2 regions of the Nakamurella flavida genome follow, and region 1 is predicted to be linked to the other one. Evidence: riboswitches for the same ligand, from Rfam matches in the RefSeq annotation. Region 1 holds a riboswitch; the other holds the start of a gene.

What was found. A riboswitch is a leader RNA that binds a small molecule or an ion and turns the genes downstream of it on or off. The one in region 1 is predicted to bind S-adenosylmethionine.
Region 2: linked by a shared signal. The riboswitch ahead of thrC (threonine synthase) and the one ahead of J2S58_RS07705 (ABC transporter substrate-binding protein) in region 1 are both predicted to bind S-adenosylmethionine.

What each region holds. Positions count from the first base shown of each region.
Region 1 is NZ_JAUSQV010000001.1:1,710,674-1,716,311, forward strand. Features, by position in the region: gene J2S58_RS07685 (demethylmenaquinone methyltransferase) at 1-541, opposite strand, end outside; gene J2S58_RS07690 (DUF3592 domain-containing protein) at 698-1,213, opposite strand; gene J2S58_RS07695 (alkene reductase) at 1,382-2,455, shown strand; gene J2S58_RS07700 (putative protein N(5)-glutamine methyltransferase) at 2,526-3,317, shown strand; SAM riboswitch class IV at 3,425-3,535, shown strand; gene J2S58_RS07705 (ABC transporter substrate-binding protein) at 3,559-4,899, shown strand; gene J2S58_RS07710 (carbohydrate ABC transporter permease) at 4,938-5,638, shown strand, end outside.
Region 2 is NZ_JAUSQV010000001.1:4,187,892-4,193,529, forward strand. Features, by position in the region: gene thrC (threonine synthase) at 1-1,021, opposite strand, end outside; SAM riboswitch class I at 1,036-1,176, opposite strand; gene J2S58_RS18520 (peptidylprolyl isomerase) at 1,331-2,089, opposite strand; gene holA (DNA polymerase III subunit delta) at 2,321-3,292, shown strand; gene rpsT (30S ribosomal protein S20) at 3,491-3,751, opposite strand; gene J2S58_RS18535 (alpha/beta hydrolase) at 3,912-4,970, opposite strand; gene J2S58_RS18540 (DoxX family protein) at 5,062-5,442, shown strand; gene J2S58_RS18545 (methyltransferase domain-containing protein) at 5,491-5,638, opposite strand, start outside.

The DNA.
Region 1 (5,638 bases):
CCTCGGCGTTGGAGGAGACCCGACGGGCCAGCCGCGGCAGGACGTGGTGCAGGTACCAGCGGTAGACCGCGGCCACCGGGGCCGGGCGGGCGTGGGAGAACTCGCAGACCAGGAGTTGCCCACCGGGCCGGGTGACCCGGGCGAACTCGGCCAACGCCGCCGGCACGTCCACCACGTTGCGCAGGCCGAAGGAGATCGTCACCGCGTCGAACGCCCCGTCGGCGAACGGGAGTCGCAGGGCGTCACCGGCCACCCGGGGGATCTGCAGGTGCCGGGAGGCGCGCAACATGCCGAGCGAGAAGTCGCTGGCCACGCACCAGGCGCCGGTCTGGGTGAGGGCCTGCGTGGACACCGCCGTACCCGCCGCCACGTCGAGCACCCGCTGGCCGGGGGTCAGGCCCAGCGCCCGCACGCTCAACCGCCGCCAGCGCCGGTCCTGCCCGAACGACAGCAGGGTGTTGGTGCGGTCGTACCGCTCCGCCACCGCGTCGAACATCGCGGCAACCTGCTGCGGCTGCTTCTCCAGACCCGCCCTACCCATGACCACTCCCCTGCGCCGATCGTGCCCGGTCAGCCTACCCAGGCCGGAACACGGGCCGGCCCGAGCGGAACGTGCGGCTGAGCGCCGGCGGCGGCGGCGGCAGGACGGGCACCCAGCCGGCCGCCGTGACGGAGCAGGCCGTGACGGAGCAGAGGGTCACCAGAGCGGGCGCCCGGACCGCCGGCGGAACAGCCAGACGGTCGGGCCGGCGACGGCCACCGTGCCCAGGAGCGTGAACACCAGGGGCAGCGTGCCGACGGCAGCGGTCCGCCCGGCCACCCGGACCACGGTCGGATCCTGGGTGGAGTACTCGACGAGGAACTGCTGCCCGACGGAGAGGAGCCCCGGGTACAGGACACCCGTGGTGGGCCGCACGGTCAGCCCGCCACCCTCGACGAACTCGATCCCGGTGCGCAACGGCGAGACCGACAGCACCGTGGCGGTCGCCGTCCCGGGGTTCCGGTCGATCGCCGCGTCGTCCAGGCGCATGCCGACCCCCAGGGCCACCACCATCACGACGACCGCGACACCGAGCAGTGCGACCACCCGGGCGGCCCACGACCAGGCCGGGCGGACGGGTCGGTCCCGCCGGGGCCGAGCCGCGGCATCCGCTCCGGGCGGACCGTCCGGGGTCGCCGCACCTGCGGGCGGGGACGTCCTCGGAGCCGACACCCGTCCAGTCTAGGAAGGTCCCGTCCGACCCCGCGATCACGAGCTGTGGCCGCCACCACGGTCCGGATCCGGAATACCGCCACGAGCCGTACCGCTGTGACCGACGACCGGCGCTCCCTGCGGGCGCCCATCCCCCAGCCCCTGTCGCCTCTCCGTTTGGACGTCCCCGTGGATCTGTTCTCCCCCGTCACCCTCGGCTCCCTGGAGCTGCGCAACAAGGTCGCGATGGCCCCCCTGACCCGGATGCGCTCCAGCGTGGACGGCGTCCCGGGCGAGCTCGTCGCCGACTACTACGCCCAGCGCGCCGGCCTCGGCCTGATCGTCACCGAGGGCACCTACCCCAGCGCGGAATCGCGGGGGTATCCGGGCCAGCCCGGCATCGTCACGCCGGAGCAGGCCGCCGGGTGGGCCCGCGTGGCGGACGCCGTGCACGAGCGTGGCGGCGTCGTCGTCATGCAGGTGATGAGTGCCGGACGGGTGTCGCACACCGACGTCACCGGGACCGATCGCATCGTGGCCCCGAGCGCGATCGCCATCGACGGCGAGGTGCACACCCCGGCCGGCAAGGCTCCGTACCCGGTGCCGCACGCCCTGACCACCGCCGAGCTCGACACCGTCAAGCAGGAGTTCGTGGACGCCGCCCGGCGTGCGGTGGACGCCGGCCTCGACGGGGTGGAGGTGCACGGTGCCAACGGGTACCTGCTGCACGAGTTCCTGTCCCCGGCGTCCAACCAGCGCACCGACGGGTACGGCGGCAGCCCCGCCGAGCGCGCCCGGTTCGTGCTGGAGGTCACCACGGCGGTGGCCGCCGAGATCGGCGCGGGACGCGTGGGGATCCGCCTGTCCCCCGCGCACAACATCCAGGACGTCGCGGAGACCGACACCGCCGATGTCACGGCGACCTACGGGGCGCTCGTCGACGGCCTGGCCCCGCTGGGCCTGGCCTACCTGAGCATCCTGCACAAGGACCCGGCATCCGAGCTGGTCCGCGAGCTGGCCACCCGCTTCGGGGGCCCGGTGATGATGAACACCGGCTTCGCCGAGATGACCACGCGCGAGGAGGCCCACCACCTCATCGACTCCGACCTGGCCGACGTGGTCGCCGTCGGCCGTCCGGTCATCGCCAACGCCGATCTCGTCGAGCGCTGGGCCGGCGGCCACCCGGAGAACGACCCGAACCCGGACACCTTCTACGGCGGCGGCGCCGAGGGCTACACCGACTACCCGCGCCTGTCCGCCTGATCCCACCCGCCCGGACCTCCGGCGGCTACCGTCCTGTCGACCCCGTCCGCGGGGTCGACAGGAGGACGTGATGGACGATCACGGGATGCAGGTGGACGCGGCTGTCGTCGCGACCCTGCGTCGGGCCGGCTGCGTGTTCGCCGAGGACGAGGCCGCCCTGCTGGTCGCGGAGGCGACCTCGGACGGGCAGCTGACGGAGTGGGTGGCGCGCCGGGTCGACGGCGAACCGCTGGAGTGCATCCTGGGGTGGACCGCCTTCTGCGGGATGCGGATCGCCGTCACCGCCGGGGTTTTCGTCCCCCGCCGGCGCACCGAGTTCCTCGTCGAGCGGGCCGTCGCCCTCGTGGGCCCGGGTGCGGCGGTGGTCGATCTGTGCTGCGGGTCGGGTGCCGTCGCGGCCGGGATCGCCCGGCAGGTCGAGAGTCTCGTCCTGTTCGCCGTCGACCTGGACCCGACTGCGATCGCCTGCGCGGAACGCAATCTCGCCGGGATCGGTACCGCACTGCTCGGTGACCTCGACGACCCGCTGCCCCGTGACCTGCTCGGCCGGGTCGACGTGATCGTGGCGAACGCCCCCTACGTGCCGACCGGGGCGATCGCGTCGATGCCGCCGGAGGCCCGGGATCACGAGGCCCGGATCGCCCTGGACGGCGGGTCCGACGGCGTGGACGTGCACCGCCGGGTCGCCGCCCTGGCCCCCCGGTGGCTGATCCCGGGGGGGTATCTGCTCGTCGAGACCAGCGACCGGCAGGCCGATCTCACCGTGCAGGCCTGCGTGGCGGCGGGCCTGACCGCAGTCGTGGGGCGATCCGATGACATCGGCGCCACCGTGGTGATCGCCCGAGCCCGGCTGCAGTCCTGAGGTCCGCCCCACCGGGGCGGACCGGTACGGATCAGGCGGGTGTGACGGTCGACGGCCGGCCCGCCTCGGGGTTGCGACCCGTCGACACCGGGTCTAGCGTCCGAAACGGTCATGAGTCCCGGCGTCAAACCCTGGTTTGCCGGGCGGCAACCCCGTTCGACGTGTGGGGGTGCTCCAGGTGACGACCCGGTCCGACAACCGCCGGACAAGCACATCGCTCCGCGCACCCCGGAGGTGTCCCGTGGTCCTCCCCCACGCCCCCATCCGAACCCCCCCGTCCACGGACTCGTCCTGGAGCCGACGTCGGTTCCTGCAGACCGGGTCCGGCCTCGCCGCCGCCGGCCTCCTCGCGGCCTGCGGCTCGAACACCGGGCGCGAGGGCGCCACGACCGTCGCCGCCGCGGGATCGGGCACGGGGGCGGCCACGAAGCCCACGCTGTCGCAGTGGTACCACCAGTACGGCGAGGCCGGGACGCAGCAGGCGGTCGAGCGGTACGCCGCCGCCTACCCCGATGCCACCGTGTCGGTGCAGTGGTCCCCCGGCGACTACGACAAGAAGGTCGCCGCGGCGCTGCTCACCGACTCCGGCCCGGACGTCTTCGAGGCGGGGAACGGGCCGTCCATCGACCAGATCCAGAGCGGTCAGGTCGTCGAGCTGACCGGCATCCTCGGCGACGCGGCGGGCGACTTCACCCCGTCGCTCATCGAGCGGATGACCTGGCAGGGCAAGCTGTACGGGGTCCCGCAGGTGATCGACATGCAGTTGCTGGTCTACCGCAAGAGCCTGCTGGAGGCGGCCGGGCTGCAGCCGCCCACGACCTTCGACGAGCTCGAGGCGGCCGCGGCCGCACTGACCACCGCCGACGTCAAGGGCCTGTTCGTCGGGAACGACGGTGGCGCCGGGGTACTGCCCGGGCCGGTGATGTGGTCGGTCGGCGCGGACTACCTGACCGCGGACAACCAGATCGGGTTCACCGACCCACTGGTCGCCGAGGCCCTGGGCCGGTTGCACGGCCTGTTCACCAGCGGCTCGCTGCTGCTCGGCGCCCCCGCCGACTGGTCCGATCCGTCCGCCCTCGTCGACGGGCTCACCGCCATGCAGTGGACCGGGCTGTGGACCCTTCCGGCACTGCAGGAGGGCCTGGGTGACGATTTCGGGGTGCTGCCCTGGCCCGCCTACAGCGCGACCGTGGGCGCCGGTTCGGTGCCGATCGGCGCCTACGGGTCGGCGGTCAGCGCGAAGTCGACGAACCCGGACGCGGCCAAGGCCTTCGTGAAGTACCTCTGGGTGGACCGGACCGAGGACCAGATCGACTGGGCGCAGAGCTACGGCTTCCACATCCCGGCCCGCACCAGCCTGGCCGACCAGGCCGAGGGCCTCAAGAGCGGCCCGGCCGCCGACGCGGTCACCCTGGTCGAGCAGAACGGTCATGCCCAGACCCCGCTGCTGTGGACCCCGGCCAGCGGCACCGCCCTGAGCGATGCCGTCACCCGGATCATCAAGGACGGCTCCGATCCGGCCGCGGAGATGGCGACCGTCGCCCAGACGGTCCAGGCCGAACTCGACCGGGTCGCCGGGTGACCCTGCCCGGCGGGCCGGCACCGACCACGGCCTCCGCGGTGACCGCGGCGCCGGAGCCCCGGGCGGCGGCGCGACCGGGCCTGCGGCGTCGCCTGGCCGGCGATCAGAACCGCACGCTGTGGTTCTGGGCCTTCGTGGGCCCGTTCTTCCTCGGCCTGCTGGTGTTCGTCTACGTCCCGATGGGCTGGAGCATCTGGCTCAGCTTCTACGAGGCGCGGAACACGGTGACCCCCACCGTGTTCGTGGGGCTGGACAACTACCGGGACATGCTGACCGACCCGGCGTTCCTGTCCAGCCTCGGGACGTTCGTGGTCTTCGCCGCGTTCATCGTGCCGCTGACCTTGGCGGTGTCGCTGGGCCTCGCGCTGATGCTGAACCGGGTCGGAGTGCTGCGCACCTTCTTCCGCTCGGTGTACTTCCTGCCCACCGCGTGCTCCTACGTCGTGGGGGCGCTGATCTGGAAGCTCTCCATCTTCAACGGAGTGCGCTTCGGCCTGGCCAACACGCTGATGCGCGCCGTGGGCATCGAGCCGGTGGCCTGGCTCTCGGTGACCCAACCTCCCTGGTACTGGCTGGTCATCGTCTCCCTGCGGCTGTGGCTGCAGGTCGGGTTCTTCATGATCCTCTTCCTGGCCGGGCTGCAGCGGATCCCGCCCGTGCTGTACGAGGCGGCCGCGGTCGACGGTGCGAAACCGGGCTGGCAGACGTTCCGGTACATCACCTTCCCGCAGTTGCGGGC
Region 2 (5,638 bases), 2.5 Mb from region 1:
CCCCGCCGGTGCGGCGGACCACGTCCAGCACGTACGGGCCGTCGGCCGGGTTGCCGATGGCCAGCGACTTGGCGATGGTGTCCGGCCGGACCGGGCGCACCACGTCCTCGCCGGCCTTGAACGCGGCCGCCACGGGGGAGCAGCCGGTGGCCTGGGCGCCGAAGACCTTGTACGGGCTGGCGTCCACCAGGCCCAGCTCGACCAGCTCGGTGAACCCCTTGTCGATCTTGACCAGCTGCGCGCCGGACGCGATGGGGATGACGACCTGCTTCGGCAGGCGCCAGCCCAGCTGCTCGGCCACCTCGTAGCCCAGGGTCTTGGAGCCCTCGGCGTAGTACGGCCGGACGTTGACGTTGACGAACGCCCAGTCCTCCTGCTCGGCCGCGATCTGGCCGGCCAGCCGGTTGATGTCGTCGTAGTTGCCGTCGACGGCGACCAGGGTGCCGCCGTACGCGGCGGTGGTCAGGATCTTCTGCTGTTCGAGGTTGCTGGGCACCAGGACGACCGAGCGGATGCCGGCCCGGGCGGCCGCGGCGGCCACTGCGTTGGCCAGGTTTCCGGTGGACGGGCAGGCCAGCACCGAGAAGCCGAGTTCACGGGCGGCGGCCAGCGCCACGGCGACGACACGGTCCTTGAAGGAGTGCGTGGGGTTACCGCTGTCGTCCTTGACCCACAGGGTCTTCATGCCCAGCTCGCGGGCCAGGTTGTCCGCCCGGATCAGCTTGGTGTTGCCCGGGTTGATGTTCGGGGTGGAGGCGATGCCCGGGGGGACCGGCAGCAGGGGGGCCCACCGCCAGATGTTGTCCGGGCCGGCCTCGATCGCCGCGCGCAGCTCCTCGCCACTGCTGGCGAACTGGTAGGCGACCTCGAGGGGGCCGAAGCACTCGGTGCAGGCGTAGAACGGGCCGAGATCGACGCGGTGGCCGCACTCCCGACAGGAGAGCGCCACGGCGGGGCCGAGGTCGATCGTGGGGGCGCCGTCGGTCGCGGGGGACGTGGACAGCGTGGCAGAGGTGGTCATGGTGATGCCCTTCTGGCTCATCTTCCCCGCGACGGTCGTCGCGGGACGGATGTGGCACCTGCTGCCGCCGACCGGATCGCTGGGCGATCGATGGTCGGGAGCCGTGGTTGCCGGGGCTTCATCGGGCCGTGTCCCTCTGCCCCTCTGGATGAGGTCGTATGCACTTGTGGGTGTGGCCGGGAGTGCTGGTGACGCGGACCGCGGGTCCGTGCCCGGTCGCCCGGAGCGGTGCGGTCGGTTGATCGTAACCGACGATCGGCGACCCGCCGGGCGGTCGGGGAGACCGGCCGCCCGGCGGGGGCGGCGCCGTCAGCTGATGGTGACCGAGGAGATGGTGGCGTCGGCGGCGGGCAGCCCGTCCGGCCCGCCCCCGTTGGCCCCGGCCTGCGCGATGGCGTCGAGGGCCGCTTCACCGCCGGTGATCTGCCCGAAGACGGTGTAGTTCGGCGGGAGCGTCGAATCGCCGTAGACCAGGAAGAACTGCGAACCGTTGGTGTCCGGCCCGGCGTTGGCCATGGCGACGGTGCCGGCCGGGTAGGTCATGTCCGGCGAGGTCTCGTCAGCGAACGAGTACCCGGGCCCGCCCCGGCCGGTCCCGGTCGGGTCGCCGCACTGCAGGACCTTGAGCGAGGCGGAGCTGGTCAGCCGGTGACACGTGGTGCCGTCGAAGTATCCGGCCTTGGCCAGGAAGGTGAAACTTCCCACCGTGCACGGGGTCTCGGCGCGATCCAGGGAGATGGTCAGGGCGCCGCCGGGCAGGGTGAGCTCGGCGGTGACGGGCGGGGTGGTCGGCTGCTGGGCCTCCGGGACACCCACGTCCTTGGCCGCGTCACCGGTCGGCACGTAGTCGCAGGACGCCGTTCCCGCTCCGGTGGCGGAGCCGGACGCGCCCGCGGTCGTCCCCGCGGAAGGGGCGGCCGAGGAGGCGGGGGAGGTGGAGGAGGGGGCGGCGGCCGGGGTGGACGAGCAGGCGGCCAGCACCACGAGGGCCGCTCCGGCGAGGGCGGTGGCCCGTCCGCCGATCCGTCGGGTCGCGCGGGGACGGCGGCTGGGCAGGGCTGTGGTCACGGTGGTCTCGTCCTTTCCTCGTCCCTGCGGCGGTGCACGACGGCACCACCACGGAGACGGAGCTGGGTCGCTCGACCACCCAGGGTAGGCGAGACGGGTCTGCTGTCCGGTTCCCTCCTGGCTCCCGGGCGTCCCTGGTCCGGCTCTCCCGGGGCGTGGCCGACCGTCCGACCGACCGCACCTTCGGAACCGGCACCATCCGAGTGCGCGGTCCAGTGGCACCATGGGCGCGTGCCCGCTCCCGCCGCCCTGCCCGGTCCGCTGGTCCTGGTGTCCGGCGACGAGACGCTGCTGGTGGATCGGGCCGTGCTGCGGGTGCTGGCCGCCGTCCGTCGGGCCGATCCGGAGGTCGAACGGCGGGAGGCCCCGGCCGCCGGGCTCAGCCCGGCCGGTTTCGACGACCTGGTCGCTCCCAGCCTGTTCGCCGAGCCGCGCGTGGTCATCGTGCGGGACGCCCAGGACTGCCTGAAGGAGACCGCGGCCGCCGTCCAGCAGTACGTCGGCGATCCGGTCGACGGCGTGACCCTGGTCGTGCACCACTCCGGCGGTGCCCGGAACAAGCCGCTCGCCGATGCCCTGCGAAAGGCGAAGGCGACCATCCTGACCTGCATGAAGGTGACGCGCCCGGCGGAGCGACTGGATTTCGTCCGTGCGGAGATCCGTGCGGCCGGCGGCACCACCACCCCCGACGCGGTCGCCGCCCTGGTCGACGCGGTCGGCTCGGATCTCCGTGAGCTGGCCTCGGCGGCCGGGCAGCTGGTCGCGGACACCGGTGGCCTGGTCGACGCCGGCGCGGTGCGCCGCTACCACCGGGGTCGGGCCGAGGTGAGCGGGTTCACCGTGGCCGATGCCGTCGTGGCCGGCGACCTGCCCGCCGCCCTGGAGGCGTGGCGCTGGGCGGGCGCCGTCGGTGTCGCCCCGGTGCTCGTCGCCGATGCCCTGGCCGGCGGGGTCCGCACGGTGGCCAAGGTGAGTGGGGCTCGGCCTGGCAGCGGGATGTCGCTGGCCGCCGAGCTCGGCATGCCGCCCTGGAAGATCGACCGGGCCCGCCCGGCGGCGCGGCAGTGGACGACGGCGGGTCTCGTGCACGGGTTGATGCTGGTGGCCGAGCTGAACGCGGCGGTCAAGGGGTCGGCCGCGGACGCCGACTACGCCATCGAGAAGGCGCTGCGCGATCTGGTCGAGGCCCGGTCCCGGGACTGACCGGTCAGCGGCGGGGCACCCGTCGGCTCGCCCCCGCGATTCGCTGCTCGCCAGCCCGGTGGGCCCGCGTGATCATGCCGGCTCTGCCCTCGTGCGGACGCGACGAACCCTCGTCCGGACACGACGAAACGGCGACGCTCACGAGGAGTGCCGCCGTGGTCGGAGACGAACGACCCGGCGCGACCGCCGGGCGGGGGATCAGAGCGCGTTGACCTGAGCGGCCAGAGCGGACTTGCGGTTCGCGGCCTGGTTGGCGTGGATGACGCCCTTGGACACGGCCTTGTCCAGGCTGCGGGAGGCCGAGGCCAGCTCGGTGGCGGCGACGGTCTTGTCACCGGACTCGACGGCCGCGCGGACGCGACGGACCGCGGTCTTCAGGCCGGACTTGACGGACTTGTTGCGCAGGCGCGCCGCCTCGTTGGTACGGATGCGCTTGATCTGGGACTTGATGTTGGCCACGCGGAATATGCCTTCGTTTCGTCTCGGGAACTCTGTACCTCGCCCTGATCCCGAGCCGGCTGGCCGAGGACACGATCGAGGGGCGCCACGTCCGGCGCACGATGGGTCAGCATAGCGCAGCCCGGTCGGCCCACCCAAGTCGCCGGCGGCTCGCCCCGGCTCAGCAGGCCAGGGTGTCGGCCGACGGCCGTCCGCCCGAGGCGAGTGCGTCGAGGATCCACCGGCGGACCGACGGGTCGGCCAGCATCGACTCGTGGGGGGTCGTGGACGTCGGGCACTCGTCCTGCAGCAGGGCCCAGCTCACCCGGTCGACCGGACCGTCCGGGGTCTGTCGTTCCACCGGGGTGACGACCTGGTCCGCCCGGCTGGACACCGCCGCGTAGCGGACGTCACCGTCCAGTTCGCCGCCGGCGTCCAGCGCCTGCAGCAGGGTGGAGCCGGCCCGCTGGTCGACGCAGGAGGCGCACACCGCCGCCGGCACCCGGTCCAGCAGGGCCGCGGTGGTGCCGTGGTACGTCCCGGCGACCAGTACGAGAACCCTGACCCGGTCGGCGATCCCGTCCTCGCGCAGGGCGGTCCGGGCGACCAGCGCACCTTGCGAGTACCCGACGAGATCGACCTGCGCGGCTCCGGTCGCACCCAGCACCGCGCGGACGAAATCGGCCTGCTCGGCGGCGGTCTCGCGCACGGCCACGGTGCCGCCGAACCGGAAGGAGTGGGCGTACGGACAGAGCCCGGCGCGCTGCAGCTCCGGGATCAGGGCCGCGAAGTTCGACTCGACCGTGGACACCGTGCCCTGCAGCAGGACCACCGGCGGAGCGGCGGATCGGCAGTCGGGGTCGTTGAGGCCGGCCAGCCCGAGATCACCGCCGAGGTCGGCGGACGACGTCGGGGCCGAGGTGGCCGAGGTGGCCGACAGGGCCGAGGTGGACGGGAACGGGGTGGTGGGCAACGGGGTCGACGCGGCGGTCCTGCGGCGGGTGGACGGCGTCGTCGAGGCGGGCGGACGCGCGGCGCCGGTGGTCGACGCCGTGGTCCGGGCCGTGATGGTCGACGTGGCCGGTGTCGGTGTCGGTGTCGATGTCGCGCCGGGAGCCCCGGTGGAGTCGGCCGTCGAGGCGTCGGGGGTGGTGGAGCAGCCGCCGACGAGCAGCAGCCCGAGGGCGAGCGCCGCGGCCCGGACGGGCGAACGGCGTCCCGGTACGGCGTTCCGGCTCATGCCCGCAGGTTACGGCGGCCCGGCCGCGCCCGGCCGAGCTCCCGGCCGGGTCGTCACCCGGCCGGCCCCGGGCCGGGGGGACGATGTCCGCATGTCCCGTCCGGTCGAGAAGTCCACCGTCGCCCTGATCGCCCTGTTCACCGGATCGGGGGTGCTGCACTTCGTCCGGCCCGGCCCGTTCGTGAGCATCGTGCCGCGCTCGTTGCCGCACAAGGAGCAGCTGGTGGCGGTCAGCGGGGTCGCCGAGCTGGTCTGCGCCGGTCTGTTGGCCGCCCCCCGGACGCGGGTGGTCGGTGGGCTGGCCTCCGCGGGTCTGCTGGCCGGGGTGTTCCCCGCCAACGTGTCCATGGCGCTGCGGTCGGGCCGGCGGCCCGCGGCCGTGCGGGCGATCGCCTGGGTGAGGCTGCCGCTCCAGGTGCCGCTGATCCTCGTGGCGCTGCGAGCCGGCCGGGGTGGTGGATCGGCGGGCTGAGCCGGCGTCGACAGCGGAACGTGGCCGCACCGGACAGCTGGGGAGGGGTCACGGTGCGGCCCACACCGACACGTGCCGGGTGCTCTCGGCGGTCAGGGCGGACCGGTCCCACCCCGCCCAGCGGGACCGGAGGTGCAGGCCGGCGATGCGGGCCATCAGATCCATCTCGGCGGGCCAGGCGTAGCGGAACGGGATC